DNA from 2 places in the Mesorhizobium kamtschaticum genome. Region 1 is predicted to be linked to the other one. Evidence: riboswitches for the same ligand, from Rfam matches in the RefSeq annotation. Region 1 holds a riboswitch; the other holds the start of a gene.
What was found. A riboswitch is a leader RNA that binds a small molecule or an ion and turns the genes downstream of it on or off. The one in region 1 is predicted to bind thiamine pyrophosphate.

Region 1 (9,553 bases):
CCCAGCAAAACCAGCAGGTGGCGGAGCGCGGAATCCAGGTCGCCACTGCCGCCGAAGCTATCGAAAATCGCGACATCAGCGTCCCGGTCGGCGTCGGTCCGGTTGCGCTGAAGCTGGATTTTCCGGCCAAGGATGTCTCGATCAGCCTCAAACTCGCAGGCTATCCGGCAGCTGGAACGCTGTCCCTGCCGGATCGTGTTCTGTCGCCGCAGTCGAGCCTGATGGCCGCTGAAGTCGACCAATTGCGCTACGAGCCGCAGATCGGCTCGGCGGCTCCCGTTGAGATCGACTTCCAGATCCGCGCCGGCAACGCGTCGAAACGGGCGACGATGAAGCTGTCGCCGAGCGTCGACCCCTGCGACCAGGCGGCCGGCGAGCCGCTCGACCTGCAAGGCGTCGTTCCCGGCCGGTTACCGAACGAGATCGCAGACGGCGCGGTCGAGGCTTGCGAGGCGGCGGTGAAGGCCTATCCCGATGCCGCCCGTTTCCGTTACGAACTCGGGCGGGCGCTGCTGGTCGCCGGCAACATCGACGAGGCCAGGAAGGCCATCCAGGAAGCGTCCGACAAGGGACACGTCCGCGCCGTCTACGAGCTCGGCTACCTCGCCTCCTCGGGAATAGGGATGCCCGTGGATGCCACGCAAGGGAATGGTTTCTATTCGCAAGCGTCCGACAGGGGCGACCCCTACGCCATGAGCGCGTGGGGCCGCACCCTGTTCAATGGCGTCGGCGTCCAGCGCGATACCGGCAAAGGGCTTGACCTCATGCTCAAGGCAGCAGCGATGGGGCATATCAACGCCATGAATGATCTTGCGATGATCTTCAAGGAAGGCCGCAATGGCGTGCCCGCCGATGCGGCCCGTGCCTTGGCTTTCCTCAAGGCCGGCCTCGAACGGCAAGAGGCTTATTCGATGGGCATTCTCGGTCTTCCGCCCAGGCGAAGCACGCTGACGGTCGCGGCGTGCACCCCAAAGGTGGTGACGAGAGTCATCACGAAGATAAAGGTGGTCCGTATACCTGTGCCAAAAGCGCCGCCGCCGAAGATCGTTAAGCCAAGGGCCCCGACGGTGCCAGGCGAAACCGGACCAGTGCTTTGGATCGGCAATGGCGGCGACCACCCTGACCACTCCACCAGCAGTAGCGCCCAGTGACTGATGGCGGACTGCGACGCCATGGCCGCACCGTCCGAACGGGCCGTGTCGAAACTGATTATTCCGCAGCAGCCTGAACGCTGACACCGACTTACTTATCGGTGACGATCTTGACCTTGTCGCCGGCCGAAACCGCGGCACCCGGCGACAGCGCATTGAGCACACGGAACAGGTCGAGCTTGCGGTCGACGCCAACCATCTGCGCGGCCAGCGTGCCCATGGTCTGGCCCGGCTGCACGGTGAGCACGCGGATATGCAGCGGCTTCAAAGCCGCTTTTTCGGCGGGACTGAGGATACGGAACGAGCCGCTGACCGAGCGCGCCACCGTCTCCAGCGAGGTGCTCGCCGAGGGTGCTGCGGTCAGCAGCCGGTAGACCTGGCCGCCGGCGCGGATCACCGCGATGTCGAACTGCCAGCCTTCGGCACGGGCATGCGCGGTTGCGGCCTCATTGCCGTTGATGGTTTCCTGCTTGACCGTGCTGTCGTCGAGCCCAGCCACCCAGCCGCTCCTGATGTAGTCGGTCAAGGCGCGGTTCTTGTCGATCGAAACGCCGTCGAAGCGGATCGCTATGTCGCCCGGCCCGGTCGCCGTCACCGCTGCCGCCGAATTGTCGATGATGAAACCGTCCGGCACCGTGAACGACACGCCGAGGCCAGGATGCAGGAAGGTCTCGCCGCGCACATAGCCTTCCTCAGGCGTGTCGCCGTAGAGCAGGCCGTCTATGCCGGCAAGGAAGGAATCGCGGTCGCGCGTGCCGAAGCCGGGCGCGCCGAACTGGCGGGCATGGCGCTGCGCCAGATCAATGCGCTGCGGCGTGTTGGGGTGCGTCGCCAGGAAGTCGAGGCTGGCGTCGGTGGCGCCGCTGATCGAACGGAAATCGGTATAGGCCGACATCGACTGCAGGAAGCGCCCTGCAGCATAAGGATCGTAGCCGGCTTCGCCGATCGACTTGATGCCGATGGCATCTGCCTCCAGTTCTTGGTTGCGCGAGAACTGCGCCAGCCGGAGCTTGCCGCGGATCAGCGCCGCCTTGGCGGTCGGGCTGTCGCCCAGCACATCCGAAACCACCTTGGTCGCCAGGCCTTCCTCGGCCTCCAACTGCTGGCGCTGCAGGCCGTGATTGGCGGTGACGTGGCCCATCTCATGCGCGATGACGGCGGCGAGTTCGGACGAATCATTGGCCAGCGCCAGCAGGCCGCGCGTGATGTAGAGATAGCCGCCCGGCAGCGCGAAGGCGTTGACGTTGGGCGAATTGAGAATGGTGATGCGATAGGTCTGGGTCGGGTTCGCCGAAACCACGGTCAGGTTGCCGACGACCTTGGCGACCATGCGCTCGAGCTTGGGATCGGAATACTCCCCGCCATAGGTGGCCAGGATGCGCGGATGCTGCGCCTTGGCGAGCTCCGCGAGCTTGTTGTTGGCGCCGACATTGTCGACCGTAATCGGCTTGTCAGAGGGCTGGAAACCGGATTCCTGCACTTCCGGAGGCGTGAACATCTGGCAGCTGGCCAGGGCCACGGCAAAGCCGGCCAGCGCCAGAAAGCGCGCCAGCGGATTCATTTTGAGCCTGTCAACGCCGATCGCCAGAACGGCTTCCTTTCGGGTCCCGGCGCATGACGACGACGATCGGGGGCGATCTTCGAAGAGTGTCACGCGCTACTTCAAACTGCTACAGCATCCGTCGCACGTCCCCAGGGCGGACGGCGGATGCTGTAGGCAAATCACGGCGTGTGCCGGACCGGTATTGAGCGGACCTAGCCACACTACTCCAGTCATGGCAAGCAAGCGCCATATCGCCTCGAACCGGTTTGGGCGTAAATTATGTCCGCTTCCGGGCAATATCTCGTGATCCAGCCGTCTGGATGCTTGTGCCAACATAGCGCCGGAACGCCTCCGGACCAGCCCCGGTAAAGAAATCGTCCGCCGTCCCGATGGCAGCGACCGCGCCATTGTCCAGAAACACCACATTCTGGCCGATGCGGCGGGCATCCTCCGGCTGGTGCGTGACGAACAGCACCGTCATGCCGCGCTCGACATGGAGGCCGGCAACCAGATCGAGCATGTCGTCGCGCAAAGCGGGTCCGAGCGAAGCAAAGGGTTCGTCGAGCAGAAGCACCGGGCGATCACGCACTTGCACGCGCGCCAGGGCAACGCGCTGGCGCTCGCCGCCGGACAGTTCGCGCGGCAGGCGTTTTTCCTTGCCGGCAAGACCGGTGCGCGCCAGCGCCTCGGCGATGGCGATTCGATCGATCTCGGTCAGCCGCAGCGATGGCGAGCGGCCGAGGCCGACATTCTGCTCGACGGAAAGATGGGCGAAAAGGTTGTTTTCCTGGAACACCATCGACACCGGCCGCGTGGCCGGCGGCTCGGCATCGACATCGGCCCCGCCGATCAGCACGCGGCCGGACACCGGTGTCTCGAAGCCGGCAACCAGGTTGAGCAATGTCGACTTGCCCGACCCGCTCGGCCCCATGATGGCGGTGATTTCCGCTGCGGCGAAGTCGACATCAAAGACGAACGATGCCTCGCCATAGCTGAACGAGACCTTGTCCAGCCGCACCGAAATACCCTTCTTGGCCATCGCCCCGTCAGACATTGCGGACCTTTTCTCTTCCGAGCCAGTCCGCTGCCAGCACCAAGGCGAGGCAGACCAGCCCAAGCAGCAGCGCCAGGCCGGCGGCGTCCTCGGTGCGATAGCTGCCCATGCGCGAAAGCAGAAGGTAGGGCAAGGTCTGCACGGAATCACTACCGAACAGCGCGATGACGCCGAGATCGCCAAGCGAAAGCGCCATGGCGAAGGCGAAGGCGGTGGCGAGCGGACGGCGCAGAGATGGCCAGTCGACCAGCCGCAGCCTGGCCCAGCCGGAGATACCCAGTTGCGCGCAGAGCCGTTCATGACGTTCGCTCGCCGCGTCATAGGCGGGGCGGACGGCGCGCAGCGCGAACGGCATCGCCATGACCGCATTGACGGTGACGACCATGACCGGGGCGATGGCAAAGACGTCGCCGACGTGGCGCAGCAGGAGGAACCAGCCGGCGCCGATGACGATGGGCGGTACGACCAGGACAAAGCCTGCGCCGGTATCGGTGGCATGTTCGAGCAGTGTCCTTGGGCCAGCGCGGCGGCCCAACGCCAGCGCCCGGCGGGCCATGGTCAGCGCCAGCGACAGCATCACCGAAAGCAGCGCCGACAGGAAGGCCAGCACCGCACTGGTCAGTGTCGCCTGTCGCACGGCCGCCTCGCCGGCGAGCCGGCCGAGATCGGCCCCTAACCCGGCGATCACCGTGGCCGCCATCGGTCCGACAACGAACAGCAGCGCCAGCACGATGAGCGCGGCGTTGAACACGGTTTCGGTCCCAACGACCGAGAGATAGCGGCGCGGCGCCACCGGCAGATTGGTGTCGCCAACGGCATTGACGCCGAGCCGCGTCAGCGCCAGCACCACCAGAAAGGTCAAGGCGATCTGCAGCAATGTCAGCATCACCGCGCGCGCGGGATCGAGGTCGAAGCGCAGTGCCTGATAGATGCCGACCTCCAGCGTCGTTGCGGCCGGTCCGCCGCCAAGCGTCAAAACGATGGTGAAGGAGGTGATGCAGAGCATGAAAACCAGCCCGGCGACACCTGGCAGAGCGGCGCGCAGCGTCGGCCACTCAATCAGCCGGAACGCCGGCCGCGCCCCCATGCCGAGCTGGCTCGCCAGCCGCCATTGGTCGGCGGGAATGGTCTGCAGCGCCTCGAGGAACAACCGGACGCTGAGCGGCAGGTTGAAGAAGATGTGGGCGACGAGAATGCCGGACAGGCCGTAAATGCCTGGCCAGCCCTGACCGCCAACCGCGCTGAACAGGCCGGCTAAATAGCCGGCGCGGCCGTAGAGCGCCAGGATACCAAGCGCCGCGACGATCGCCGGCAGCGCCAGCGGCACCGCGAAGAGCCGCAGGATGAAGGCGCGGCCAAAAAAGCGCGGATGCCGCGACAGGGCACGCGCAACGAACAGTGCCGGACCGACCGAAAGCAGCGTCGAAAGGATTGCCTGCCAGAGCGTGAAGCGCACGACCCGCAGGAGATAGGGATCGAAGGCTGCCCAGGCGCCCGAGAGGTCATGAGCGCCTTCGACAAGCAGCCCGGCAAACGCGCCGCCGATCAGCAATGTGATCGCGGTAAGCGCCACAATGCCTGGGGTGACGCGGGGATCAGCGCGTTGCACGCTGGACCACCCAGAAGGCCTTTAGCGAGCGTCGCGTTCCTTCGCGCCCCCCTCTGTCCTGCCGGACATCTCCCCCACTTGGGGGGAGATTGGCTGCTCCAGCGCCTCGCTCATACCTGCAGTGTTGGCGATTGGCGAAATCACCGACGACATTCGATCTCCCCCCTTGTGGGGGAGATGTCCGGCAGGACAGAGGGGGGCGCCGTAGAGCAATCATCTTCGATCGGTTTGCCTCAACCTACTTGCTCATCACCGCCAGCCATTCATCCACCCAGGCCTTGCGATTGGCGGCAACCTCCTCCGGGCTGAACAGCAAGGTCTTGGTCGGCTTGACCAGTTTGTCGAAGGCCGGGTTGAGCGGCTTGTCGGTCTTGCCTGCCGGGAACATCCAATTGGTCTCCGGGATGGCGTCCTGGAATTTCGGGCCGGTCATGAAGGCGATGAACTTTGCCGCCAGCGGGTTTTTCGCTCCGGTTGTGGTGATGCCGGCGACCTCGATCTGCAGATACTCGCCTTCTTCGAAGGACGCCGCCTGGTAGCGCTCGGTATTCTCGGCGACCATGTGATAGGCCGGCGACGTGGTGTAGGACAGCACCATCGGCGCCTCACCCTTGGTGAACAGGCCGTAGGCCTCGCTCCAGCCCGGCGTCACGGTGAGCACCTTTGTCTTGAGCTTGGCCCAGGCCTCCGGCGCCTTGTCGCCATAGACCGACTTCACCCACAACAGCAGGCCGAGGCCGGGCGTCGAGGTGCGCGGATCCTGGATGACGATCTTGTCGTCGGCACTGCCTTCGACCAGATCCTTCAGGCTCTTGGGCGGCGTCTTCAGCTTCTGCGTGTCATAGACGACGGCGAAATAGCCGTAGTCGAAGGGAACAAAAGTGTCGTCGCTCCAGCCGCCCGGCACGTTGACATCGGAGACCGCGCCATGCGGGGCAAACAACCCGCTAGCCTTGGCATCGGCGGTAAGATTGGTGTCAAGGCCGAGCACGATATCGGCCTTGGTCGACGCGCCTTCGAGCTTGACGCGGTTGAGCAAGGCGACACCATCGGCGACCGAGACGAACTCGACGTCGCAGCCGCATTCGGCCTCGAATTCCTTCTTCACCACCGGGCCTGGCCCCCAGTCGGCGGTGAAGCTCTCATAGGTGTAGACGGTGAGCTTGTCCTTGGCCAAGGCCGGCCCGGACAGCGCCACGACCAGTGCTGAGACAAGTGCGTATAAAAGCGTGCGCATCGGCGCCTCCTTCGTTCGAATTGAAAGGAATTGAGGCGTCGGACTGTCCGAAACGTCTAATCCCTCCGCCGGTACAAACCGGATCAGGTTCAGCGGGTTGGCGAGATTGCCTCTCAGCCGGTCCGCGAAGATCGCAGCCGGCACCCCGTTAGAGCGTTTCGACACATAGGCCCGGCCGAGGAACCGCGCAAGTGGCAGTTTGCCGGCCTTCCGTTTCCGCTGCCGGGCTGGTACAGGCCACCAGATATGAGCACATTCACCATCCTGCTTGGCGGCGATCTCATCCGCACGCCCCGGCTCGACCGCCAGGTCGAAGGCTCGCGCGTCATCGCCGCCGACGCCGGCATCGGCCATGCCCGGCTGCTCGGCCTTGTCCCTGAACTGTGGGTGGGCGATTTCGATTCGGTTCCGGCCGATTTGCCCGCCGACCTCGCCGCTGTGCCCCGCCAGACCTTCCCGGCGGAGAAGGACAAGACCGACGGCGAACTGGCGATCGCGGCGGCACTCGAGCGCGGCGCGACCCGCCTTGTGCTGGCGGGCGCTTTCGGCGGCAAGCGCGCCGACCACGCCTTCCTGCATCTGGCGCTCGCCCTGCGGCTGGCCGAGGCCGGAACGGACGTGCTGCTGACCAGCGGCGCCCAGGAAGGTGTCCCCTTGCTGTTGGGAAAGGCCGGCTTCGACTATGCCGACGGCACGCTGTTTTCGATCCTCGGCTTTTCCGATCTCGTCGGCCTGACCGTCACCGGCGCCAAATGGCCGCTGAACCAGGTCGAGGTCGCCTTCGGCTCGTCGCTGACCATCTCCAACGAGGTCAAGTTCGACAAGACCGGGGGCCGCCTCGACATCGCGCTCGGCCACGGCCGCGCACTGCTGCTCGCTCATCCCTATCCCTTGCCCGAAAGCTGACATGGCCCCGCCCCTTCTCAATCTCGACGGGATAAAACTGACCTTCGGCGGCACGCCGCTGCTCGACGGCGCAGCCCTGACGGCTTCGGCCGGTGACAAGATCGCGCTGGTCGGCCGCAACGGGTCGGGCAAGTCGACGTTGCTCAAGATCGCCGCCGGCCTGATCGAACCGCAGGACGGCGAGGTCTTCCGCCAGCCCTCGGCGACCGTCCGCTATCTGCCTCAGATGCCCGACATGGAGGGTTTTGCCACTGTGCGCGCCTATGTCGAGGCAGGGCTGGGGCCCGCCGACGATCCCTACCGCGCCAGCTATCTGATGGAGCATCTCGGCCTCTCGGGCGAGGAGCGGCCGAACGATCTATCCGGCGGCGAGGCCAGGCGGGCCGCCCTGGCCCGAGTCATGGCGCCGGAGCCGGACATTCTGCTTCTTGATGAGCCGACTAACCATCTTGACCTGTCGGTCATCGAATGGCTGGAAGAGGAGCTCGTCCGCACCTCCTCGGCGCTCATCGTCATCTCGCACGACCGCCGCTTTCTCGAGCGCGTGTCGCGCGCCACCGTCTGGCTCGATCGCGGCCAGACCCGCAGGCTGGACAAGGGCTTTGGCCATTTCGAGGAATGGCGCGACCTCGTGCTGGAAGAAGAAGAGCGCGAGCAGCACAAGCTCGGGCGCCAGATCGTGCGTGAGGAGCACTGGCTGCGTTACGGCGTGACCGCACGACGCAAGCGCAACATGCGCCGGCTCGGCGAATTGCAGACCATGCGCAAGAATTTTCGCGGTCATCGCGGCGCCGAAGGCAACGCTACCATGGTGGCGAGCGACGCCGCCGAATCCGGCAAGCTGGTGATCGAGGCGAAAAACATCGAGAAGAGCTTTGGCGATCTCACCGTGGTCAAGGGTTTCTCGACCCGCATCCAGCGCGGCGATCGCGTCGGTCTCGTCGGCCCGAACGGCGTCGGCAAGACGACGCTGTTGAAGATGCTGACCGGCGAGATGAGGCCGGATGCCGGCTCGGTGCGGCTCGGCACCAATCTGGAGATCGCCACGCTCGACCAGAAGCGCGAGGCCGTCGACCCGCAAGAGACACTGGCGCAATATCTGACCGACGGGCGCGGTGAGAACCTCGTCATCAACGGCGAGCAACGCCATGTCGTCTCCTACATGAAGGATTTCCTGTTCAAGCCGGAACAGGCGCGCACACCGGTGCGCGAGCTGTCCGGCGGCGAGCGGGCGCGGCTGATCCTGGCGCGCGTGCTGGCGCGGCCGGCGAACCTTCTGGTGCTCGATGAGCCGACCAACGATCTCGACATGGAGACGCTGGAACTTTTGCAGGAACTGGTCGCCGGTTTTGCCGGCACCGTTATCCTGGTCAGCCACGATCGTGACTTTCTCGACCGCACGGTGACCAGCCTGATCGCGCCGGACGGCGACGGGCGCTGGATCGAATATGCCGGCGGCTATTCCGACATGCTGGCGCAGCGCGGCGGCACCCGGCTCGACGACCGAAAGGCGCGCGCCAAGACTGAGGCCGGCGATGCGCCGGCGCCGGGCAAGAGCGAGCCGGCAGCGCCAAAAGGGCCAGCGAAGAAACTGTCGTTCAAGCAGAAATTCGCGCTGGAGTCGTTGCCGAAGAAGATCGAGGCGGTGATGGCGTCGATCTCGCGGCTGGAGAACAACATCGCCGACCCGGCCTATTACGAGCGCGATCCGGCCTCGTTCCAGAAGACCATCGCCGCCCTCGACAAGGAGCGTGCGACGCTGGCCGCACTCGAGGAAGAGTGGCTGGAGTTGGAGATGCTGCGGGAAGAGATGGAAGGGTGAGGAGCGCTCGGCCGTAAGGCCAATCAATCGACAACGATTTGTCGATTGAAGCGACGAACGGTGAAAGCCCGATTCGCCTTCGGGCGAAGGGAAAGGTCCAGTGGACCTTTCTAAGGGATTGAACGCCCGAAGGCTGGGAGCCATAGCGGAGGGCCGGGCGCCTCACCCATATTCGCTCGATTATTGCTTCTGTACGAGAGTGCGCATACATTATGCGCATGTTACGGAGGC
Region 2 (9,553 bases), 2.1 Mb from region 1:
CCGGGCAATGCGGACTATCTCGTCAGCCGCAAGGCGGCGGTGGCGGCGAAAGCCGAACTGCAACCCGGCACCGAACCTGCGGTCCCGCAGGACGCTGACAATGATACTCGGTCCGAAGGCAAGCTTTCGACCGCCGAGATGGCGGCACTCATTCAGGCGACCGACCCGCGCGTTCTGGCCGCGGTACAGCGCGGCGACAGCCTGTCGGATGCCGGCAATTATGACCAGGCAATCAGCGCGTATGGCAAGGCGATCGCGCTCGACCCCGACAGTCCGCTTCCCTATTTCGGCCGCGGCAATGCCTGGTCCGCCAAGCGCGCCTATGATCGGGCGATTGCCGACTATGACCAGGTGATCAAGCTCCTCCCGAATATGGTCTCTGCCTATGTTCGCCGGGGCATGGCCAAGGTCACCACCGAGGACGCCGAAGGTGCTCTTGCCGATTGCGGCAGGGCCGCCAAGCTCGATCCAAAGGTGCTGGATGCATATTTCTGCATGGGCATGGCCTGGCACGTAAAGGGCGACGCCCAGCGGGCGATCGCAGCCTATTCGGCGGCGATCGAGATCGATGCCAAGGATGCCCCCAGCTACTACGGGCGCGGCGTGGAGCGGGCCGACAGCAAGGATTACGACGGCGCCGTTGCTGACTTCGACCAGGCGATAGGGCTCTATCCAGGCAATCCAGACTACGCGGTCGCCCGCAAGGCGGCGGTGGCCGCGTTGAAGAAAGGTGGTGCCGCGCCGAGTGCCGTCGGATCGGATCCCAAGAACCTCAACGCCTTCATGGATAGTGGCGATGCGTTCTACAAGACGCGCAAATACGATCGCGCCATCGCCGAGTACAGCCGCGCGATCGCGCTCGATCCAAGGAAGGCCGCAGCCTATGTCGGCCGAGGGATGTCACGCGTCGAGAAGGGTGATTATGATGGTGCCATCGACGACTACGGCAAGGTGATCGAGCTTTATCCGACCTATTTCGACGCCTATTTCGGCCGCGCCGTTGCCTGGGGCAAGAAGGATCAATTCGATCGCGCCATCGACGACTACGATCGCGCGATCGAACTTGATGGCAGCTATGCGCCCGTTTATTTCGGGCGTGGCAGCACCTGGTTCGCCAAGCGCGACTACGATCGAGCCATTGCCGACTACGATCAGGCGCTCGAACTTGATCCAAAGCTGGCCATCGCCCGCAAAGGCCGCAAACTAGCGGTAGCAGCGAAAGCGAAAGCGCCCGCCCCCGCACCGGCCGGTCGGGTTCGAAACAAGGTTGCTGAAGAGGCCATCGAGTCGGGCACGATCTGGCGCTCTCAAAATCAGTTCGACCGTGCCATCGAACAATACAACATCGCGGTTGCCGTCGACCCGTCCAACGCCCGCGCCGACAGTTTACGCGGCTTCACCTTCTCGCTGAAGGGCGAACCCGACCGGGCGATGGCGGACCACGATAAGGCAATAGAACTCGACCCGAATTTCATCGACAGCTATTTCTATCGTGCCTTGCTCTGGCGGCAGAGGGGCGACATCGACCGCGCCATCGCGGATCTGAGCACGATCATTTCGATACAACCCAACAATGCGGACGCCTATATATTGCGCAGCCGCGGCTGGGCCGCCAAACACGATTGCGATCGCATTATTGCCGATTCCACAAAGGCAATAGGCCTTCGGCCGGCCAACGCGGAAGGCTGGTATAATCGTGGTTTCTGCTGGAACAAGAAGGGGAAATACGACCGCGCCATCGCCGATCTAGATGAAGCCCTGCGCCTCGATCCAAACTTTGCCAATGCCCGCAGGGAGCGCGATGCGGCGACCGCAGCCAGCTCAACTGCCGCCCCCTAGCCCAGAGTTGAATTGCTGAAATACTCCGCGAAATCAGGGCGCTGCGCCAAGACCTTGCCATCGGCATCGCGCAGAATGCCAGCCGTGAAGAGATAGTCGCCGATCGCGTCCATCTTGGTTGGATCCATCGTGCCGATGGCGCCGTTTTCACCGCGCAGATAGTGGCCGTCGATCAGCGCCTTCAGCGACGCCTCGATCAATGCCGGATTGGTCAGGGCATCCTTGTTGGCGGCGATCAGCAGCGTGGCGGCTTCCCCGGGATGATCGACGGTGAACTGATAGCCGCGCCGCGTTGCCTGGATAAAGGCCGCCGCCAATGCCGGGTTTGCCTGGAGATAGGCTTCGCTCGACGAGATCAGCGTCGTGTGCTCGTCGGGTACGCCATAATCGGCATAGACGAAGCTGCGCTGCTTGATGCCTTTGAGTTCGGCCTCCACGCCCTCCCAGGTCGAGACCTCGAGCGTGAAGTCGACCGAGCCATTGGCTAGCGCTTCATAGGCCGAGGTGCCGAGCGTCACCGTTTCGAAACTGCCCTTGCCGCCGTCGTGGCGGATGATGGTCGAGATCAGCGCGTTTTCCCAGGCGCTGCCGAAGCCGCCATAGGTCAGGCCGTCAAGGTCCCTCGCGCTCTTGATCTCGTTGCGCGCCGCATTGAAGACCACTCGTCCGGTTTCGGACTGCACCACCGCATAGACGGCCTTCAAGTCGGCACCGGTGGTCTTCTGGGTGAACAGGCTGATGGTGCCGTTGATGCCGAAATCGGCGACGCGGTTGGCGACCAGCGTGCCGGCGCCGGTATCGCTGTAGGGCAGAATGTCGACATCGAGGCCGGCCTCGCGATAAAAACCCTTGTCGCGGGCGACGAACAGCCCGACGTGGTTGGTGTTGACGGTCCAGTCCAGCGCGACGGTGACTTTTTGCGTTGCCGCGAAGGAGCGGTTCGGTCCGGCGATCAGCGGAAGACCGCTGGCAAGGGTGAGCAGCAAGGCCTGCCGGCGCGTCAAGTCAGTCATGGTCATGTCCTTTGGATGTTTGAGGGTCGAGCAAAATGTCGAGGATCTCGGCCTCGAGTGCGCTGGCCTGGCGCGCGGCGGCGCCGCTCGGATCGCGCGGGCGCGGCAACGGCACCCTGATTTCCCGCACCACACGGGCCGGGCGCGCCGACAGCACATAGATGCGGTCGGACAGGAACACGGCCTCGCGCACATCATGCGTGATCAGCAGCGCCGTCCAGCGATGATACCGCCACATCTGTTCGAGCCAGCGCTGCATGGCCGCGCGGGTCAGTGCGTCGAGCGCGCCGAACGGCTCGTCGAGCAAAAGCATGTCGCGCTCCTGCACCACCGTGCGCAAAAGCGCCGCGCGCTGGCGCATACCGCCCGAAAGCTGTGCCGGAAAATGCCGCTCGAAGCCGGCAAGCCCGAACTCGGCAAACAGCGGCGCGACGCGCGCCCGTGCCGCCTTGCGCCTGACGCCTTGCACTTCGAGCCCGAGCGTTGTGTTGTCGAGGATGCGCCGCCACGGCATCAGTGCGTCGCGCTGCGGCATGAATGCAAAATGCCTGCCATGATCGTCGAGTGGCGTGCCGTCGAAGAACAGCTCGCCCTCGCCATGTTCCGCCCCCGTCAAGAGCTGGAACAGCGTTGACTTGCCGGCGCCCGAAGGCCCAAGGATCGAGACGAATTCACCGGCATCGACGCTGAGCGAAATGTCGGCGAGCACATCGAGCCCGCCAAACGCCTTGCGCACATGCCGCAATTCGAGCCGGCTCATCGCCACGGCCCCTTCCCTGCCTGCTGCCGGTCGGCCCGCTCCCAAGGCATGGCGAGGCGCTGCAAGAGCACCGTCAGCCCGAATAGGACGAGGGTGAGTGCGGCACTGACACCGACGGCGGCCAGCACCAGATCGGGGCGGAAATTGTTCTTGGCGTTGAGCATGTAGATGCCCAACCCTTTGGCCGCGCCGGCATACTCGGCGAAGATGGCGCCGACCACGGCATAGGTGATGGAGATCCTCAAGCCCGCAAAGAAATACGGCAGCGCCGAAGGCAGCCGTGCCAGCACGAAGACGCGCCAGCGCCCTGCCCCCATGGCACGCAGCATCTGACCGATCTCGGCCTCGGTCGCCTCGTAGCCCTGCACCAGAGCCACAAGCATCGGGAAGAAGGTGACCAGCGCCACCAGCATGATCTTGGGCGTCAGTCCGAAGCCGAACCACAGCACCACCAGCGGCGCGATCGCCACCAGCGGTAAGGTCTGGCTGACGATGAAAACGGGAAACAGCGCGCGCCGCAGCGGCTGGAAGAAGTCGACCAGCATCGACAGCGCGAAGGCGGCACCAAGCGAGCAGGCAAAGCCGATCAGCGTGGCGCGGATGGTGGGAATGGCGTTGTCGATCAGCGCGTCACGATTGAGCATCGCCTGTTCGAAAACGCGTGAGGGTGCCGGCAGAATTGTCGGCTTGATGCCGGAATAGGTGGCGTAGAGCTCCCATGCCACAAGGAGCAACCCAACCGAGATGACGGCTGGTACTGCCTTGGCAAGGGAACTCGCGAGCGGGCGCGGCGCGACTGATGATGGGACCACGGGCATAACCTTTGACGAGGTCGCGCGGAAGCGCGGCCGGCTTAGACAGCCGACGGGCTGTTGGCCGAAACCGTGACGTCGAGGGTTACGTGGCCGGCGCCCGGGCCGAAGCGGCAGAAGGCTTCGTTCAGCGCCGAAAAGATCGCGCCCGTATCGCCGCGCAGTTTGGTGCAGAAGTTCTTGGAGCGATCGTAGACGCCGGACTGTTTCAGGAAATCGATGCAGCCGTAGATCTCGTCCATGTGGTCGCCGGTGCCCATCACATAGAGCGAGAATTGCGCCGCCGCCGGCTGGCCGGTGGCAGCGGCGTTGCGCACGGCGGCGATGGCGGCGTCCTTGCGTGGGCCGAGCGGCCCGACAGGTCCGCCAAACGCGTCGGAGCGGCAGATCGGATCGTCCGGCTCGCCCGGGCAGCCGCGCGAAATGGCCGCCGACAGCACGCAATGCTTGCCGCTCAGCGCCGCCGCCACGAACAGGTCGCGCAAAGCCGGGAACAACACTTCGGGTGGCCCGACCAGCAAGGTCGAGATGTCGTCGGTCTCGATCCTGAGCCTGTCCCGGTAGGGATCGAGCGCGCCGAGCGCGCCAAGGATGACGCCGACGAAATCGTCGGCCATGGGGTATAGGGAAATCTGTGCGCCTGAAAACATCGCCCGCCTCGCTCCGCTGGTATTACCCAGATCAGCTTCTAGGGTCTGTGGGCTTGCCGCCCCCGTCTCAGCCCCGACCGTACGGAGCACCCCTGTGGATGGCCGCGTTAAAGCACCATTCGAACGGAAGGGGAAGCCGTTTTTTCAGCGCACCGGGCCAACTCTCACGCCTGCCCGTCTTCCACCTCGCCGAAAAGCCGGATTTCGGGGCGCACTCTTCCGGCTTGAGAACGCGCGAAGATGGCATGCACTTTGACGAACCGTTTGAGCAGGCGGCCATAGGTGAGATAACGGACCCTGCCATCGGCAAGATCGAACTCGACGCTCCCCCATCGTCTGACTGGCACGTGTCCGCTCGGCGGGCCCAGCCGTCTGATCTGGAACCCCAGCCTGACCTTGTGCCCGGAGACATTCAGATAGATGCCTGGAACAGTGCCCAGCACATGCCACATCAGGACAACATGCCCGATCGACATCTCAGGCGAAATCATCGTGTGGGCCGCCTCGAGCCGCGCCCAGACGAAATCACCGGCCGGCTGCCGCATTCCCGAAACGCTGCCTTTGCAGTAGGCGGGCGCCACCTCGCTCACCAGCATGCGCATCGCGCTCGCCACGCTGTCGGTCAGGACGCGCAGCGACACCCAGTCCGCTTCGGAAAACGACACCTGCCCGAGAATGTCGCCATCATCGAAATCCGCGGACATCTTGTGCAGCGTCACGCCGCCATGAACGGCGTGCTGGCCGTCCACGGCCAGGCGATGGAGAGGGTGCGGCCCCCGATAGTTGGGCAACAGCGCCGGGTGAAGATTGAGGCCGCCCTTGGGAAAGGCGCCGAGCAAGTCCTGTGGTATCAGGGCTGGAAACGCAAAACAGATCAACACATCGGCTTTGGCCTCCGACAACTGGCTGGCGAGTGTGCCCCAATCATAGGGCCGGCCAAATTCGATCACCCTTGCCGGCGTGTTGCCGATATAGCGTTTGAGCAGCAGTTTGCGTCTCAGCCTTCGGCGAAAATTGCCGATGCTGAAATGTTTCTGGCGTTGACGGAACGCCGGCACGACAATCGCGTGGATCAGGTGACCTGCTTCAAGCCATCCTGCCAGCAGCGGTCCGGTGTAACGGGTGATGTCGAGCACAAACACGGCCGAAAGCCGGCCTGACCCGGTCTGCGGGCTCAAAAGCACCGGCCGTTCAAGGCGCACATCAAGCCAATCCCCATCGCGGGGCGTTCAGACGGCAAGCCAGCCTCATCGGCGGGCCTGACCGGGTTTGCAAAGTAAGTCTGTCGGTCAGGGAGCCTTGACAAGTGAGGACGGCACCGTGGCGGTGACATCGGAAAGCCGTCCGCCCTTCACCAGAAGTGGCTTCTCATAGATTTTCTTCATGCGTATCTCCTGAAGCAAATCAGCAGGTGCAGTTGGCCAGCAACGCCACCAACTGTCAATCGCCAGGCGGCGGCTGACAGTTGGCATTCACGCGGCCACAGGAATTCTGCCGCCTTACTTCTCGAAAATGATCCGCAAACCTTACGAAACGGCCTTCTCGCGCACCGGCAGTTTCCAGCCCGGCCTGACGAAATGGCAGGTGTAGCCGTTGGGATATTTCTCCAGATAATCCTGGTGCTCGGGCTCGGCCTCCCAGAAGGCACCAACTGGCGCGACTTCGGTGACGACCTTGCCGGGCCACAGGCCGGAGGCATCGACATCAGCGATAGTGTCTTCAGCAACGCGCTTTTGCTCGTCGCTGGTATAGTAGATCGCCGAACGGTAGCTCATCCCGACATCGTTGCCCTGGCGGTTGCGCGTCGTCGGATCATGTATCTGGAAAAAGCGCTCCAGCAACGTGCGATAGCTGATCACCGCCGGATCGAAATTGATCTCGATGGCTTCGGCATGGGTGCCGTGGTTGCGGTACGTGGCGTTGGGTACATCCCCACCGCTATAGCCGACACGGGTGGAGATGACGCCGGGATAGCGCCGTATCAAATCCTGCATACCCCAGAAACAGCCACCGGCCAGCACTGCGCGTTCGATCGAAGTCGCCATGTCACGTCTCCTCAAAAGGCAATTCCAGCTCAGGTAGCGGTTTCCCGTCCGGAATTACGCAGACAAAATTGGATTTTCCAATAAATGGGCATTGTCGTCTGCTTCGTCCAGTCGCGTAGAACGAACGCGGCCATCTGCGAACGATATCATGACCCGGCCGGGGGATCGACCGCTTCAGCCGCGCGGATGCCGGGTCCGGCTGTCGGCGGCAATCGGCAGATACCGTGTGCCGGGCGGAATGGCGGCAAAACTGATGGGCACAGGCGGCGCCTTGTGCGACCAGTTGAAAAGAACGGTCTTGACCGGGAGGTTGCCCAGCCATGCCCGCAATTGCGGCGGCACGCCATGCCCGGGCCAAACCATCAGCATGCCGTGGTCGCGCAATCGCTGGCTGGTGATCCAGGGCGCGAACCGCATATCGAGTTCGGTGAAGATCGACGGCTTGTCATAGGCATTGAGGCCCGCCAACATAGCCAGATCTGCATCACCACCGACGATGTCGAGCCGGCCGGGTGCCGCCGCATGCCAGACCGCCTCGGCCTCATCTGAGATCGGCCGCGCCGGCCAGCAGACGGGTTCCATGTGCCCCAACAAATTGCAGCTCGTCCAACGCATGGCCGCGTAGGCGCCGGACATGCTGACGATGCAGATCAGCGCGCAGATCGCCAGCCTTCGCATCTCGATGGCGCCAAGCCGATGACCCACAAGGGCGAGCACCAGGACACCGACAAGATTATACATCGGCGCGCCCCACGCCTCGCCGGTACCAGTGAACAGTGAAGCCACCATGATGAGGACCGCTGGTCCAAGCCCCATCCACGTGAGATAGACGAGCGTGCTGCGTTCGACAGGCTTATCCGGCGCGGGCGAGCGCCGCAGCAATCCGGATATCGCCAGCACCAGAAGAAAGCCGGAAAGGCCAGCCAGTTGGACGCCGATATAATAAAGGCGTGCGCGGTGCTCCATCACCCATTGGTCACGGTCGGCGAAATAGGTCAGCGGCAGGAAATCGATGCGGTAGAGCGCGATGGCCAGCGGCGTGGCAATGGCGAGAAAAACGGCAAGGCCAAGCCATGGCCAAGGCGTCGCCAGCCGGCTGCGTGCACGCGCATCGGACAACAGCCAGAGAGCACCGAAGGCAAGCAACAGGCCGGTGGAGAACTTGGCATAGAGCCCGACGCCCGACACCAGTCCGAGCGCTAGCCACCAGCCCGGCCCGCCGCCGCGGCCGGCGCGCCAGAGCAGCCAGCAGATGGCCGCCCAGAACGGCATCTGCGCATAGTCGTGATTGAATTGCGGGGTCGGCCATCCGAAGAAATAGATCGATGGCATCAAGAGCACCGCGGCGAGCGCGCGGTTTCGCCCAAGCATGTCGCGGGCCAGCAGATAGACCAGCACGAAGGTCGACGAGATCGTCAGCTGGGCGAGCAAATATTGCGGCCAGCGGAACGATCCGGTCAGAAGATGGCTGGTTTGGAGCAGCCAGCCGGGAAGCTGCGGGTGCTTGTAGGTCAAAAGCACCCATTCGCGGCCCCACATGAAGCCTTCGACGACATCGCGAGGCGGTGCGGCATCGACCAGCGCGGGCACCACCGTCCAGCAGGCGATCTGCACCAGGCACAAAAGCGCCAGCAAATACCAGGGATGACGGATGAGACCGGGCCAGACTGATGAACGGTCTATGCCCGCGACGGGCGACCTGGCCGGCAGCCAGCCATCTATGGAGTGATCAATTCCCGACATGCGGTGCTTAAATCACACCGACCGGTTTTCCGAATAGTGCCGATATCAAAGCTTACGAAAATGTATATTTGCGCCGCCATTGCGGGGCCAAGATTGAGCGCGAGTTTCGGCGGTCCGTTGCCCTCCCCCGGCAGAACAGCCCGCACATCTGATCCTGTCTGAACATCCCGGATATTCGATGCGTCACCAGCATGCCGTCATCCACCACCGCGCGCTCGACTTCTGGCTGGCGCGTGCGGCCGTCCTCGTCATCATCTGTCTGCAGCTCCTGGTGATCAACGATCTCTCGTTCGGCCCGCGCTGGCTGGCGCCGGCGCTGGAGGCTGCACTGCTCGTGCCTCTGTCCGTCGCCACCGCCTGGACACAAGCCGCCACCCTGAGAGCGGTCGAGGAAGAGCACTGGTATCTGGTCGGCCGGTTTCGCGTCATGATCCGCAGGACGGCGCTGGTGATGACCGGCGTCGTCAGCGTCATGAATTGCGGATCGCTGGTGTTCCTCGTGCGCGCCTTGCTGGCGGGCCATGCCGGCTCCAGCGGCGAGACGCTGCTGATCGACGCGCTCAACATCTGGGTCACCAATGTCATCGTCTTTGCCTTGTGGTTCTGGAGCACCGACCGCGGCGGGCCGCCGACCTGCGGCCTCGTCAAACGCGCCCAATCCGATTTCCTGTTCCCGCAAATGACCTTGAAC

Region 2: linked by a shared signal. The riboswitch ahead of AC0V7N_RS18685 (YkoF family thiamine/hydroxymethylpyrimidine-binding protein) and the one ahead of thiB (thiamine ABC transporter substrate binding subunit) in region 1 are both predicted to bind thiamine pyrophosphate.

The regions. Positions count from the first base shown of each region.
Region 1 covers NZ_CM149691.1:1,678,046-1,687,598, reverse strand. The annotation lists gene AC0V7N_RS08245 (caspase family protein) at 1-1,151, shown strand, start outside; gene AC0V7N_RS08240 (M48 family metalloprotease) at 1,243-2,712, opposite strand; gene thiQ (thiamine ABC transporter ATP-binding protein) at 2,972-3,748, opposite strand; gene thiP (thiamine/thiamine pyrophosphate ABC transporter permease) at 3,741-5,357, opposite strand; gene thiB (thiamine ABC transporter substrate binding subunit) at 5,596-6,594, opposite strand; TPP riboswitch at 6,638-6,752, opposite strand; gene AC0V7N_RS08220 (thiamine diphosphokinase) at 6,841-7,500, shown strand; gene AC0V7N_RS08215 (ABC-F family ATP-binding cassette domain-containing protein) at 7,502-9,322, shown strand.
Region 2 covers NZ_CM149691.1:3,763,530-3,773,082, reverse strand. The annotation lists gene AC0V7N_RS18705 (tetratricopeptide repeat protein) at 1-1,839, shown strand, start outside; gene AC0V7N_RS18700 (ABC transporter substrate-binding protein) at 1,836-2,852, opposite strand; gene AC0V7N_RS18695 (ABC transporter ATP-binding protein) at 2,845-3,612, opposite strand; gene AC0V7N_RS18690 (ABC transporter permease) at 3,609-4,430, opposite strand; gene AC0V7N_RS18685 (YkoF family thiamine/hydroxymethylpyrimidine-binding protein) at 4,466-5,074, opposite strand; TPP riboswitch at 5,065-5,178, opposite strand; gene AC0V7N_RS18680 (formyltransferase family protein) at 5,239-6,276, opposite strand; gene msrA (peptide-methionine (S)-S-oxide reductase MsrA) at 6,601-7,119, opposite strand; partial or broken gene AC0V7N_RS18670 (hypothetical protein) at 7,174-7,290, opposite strand; gene AC0V7N_RS18665 (glycosyltransferase family 39 protein) at 7,294-8,862, opposite strand; gene AC0V7N_RS18660 (hypothetical protein) at 9,041-9,553, shown strand, end outside.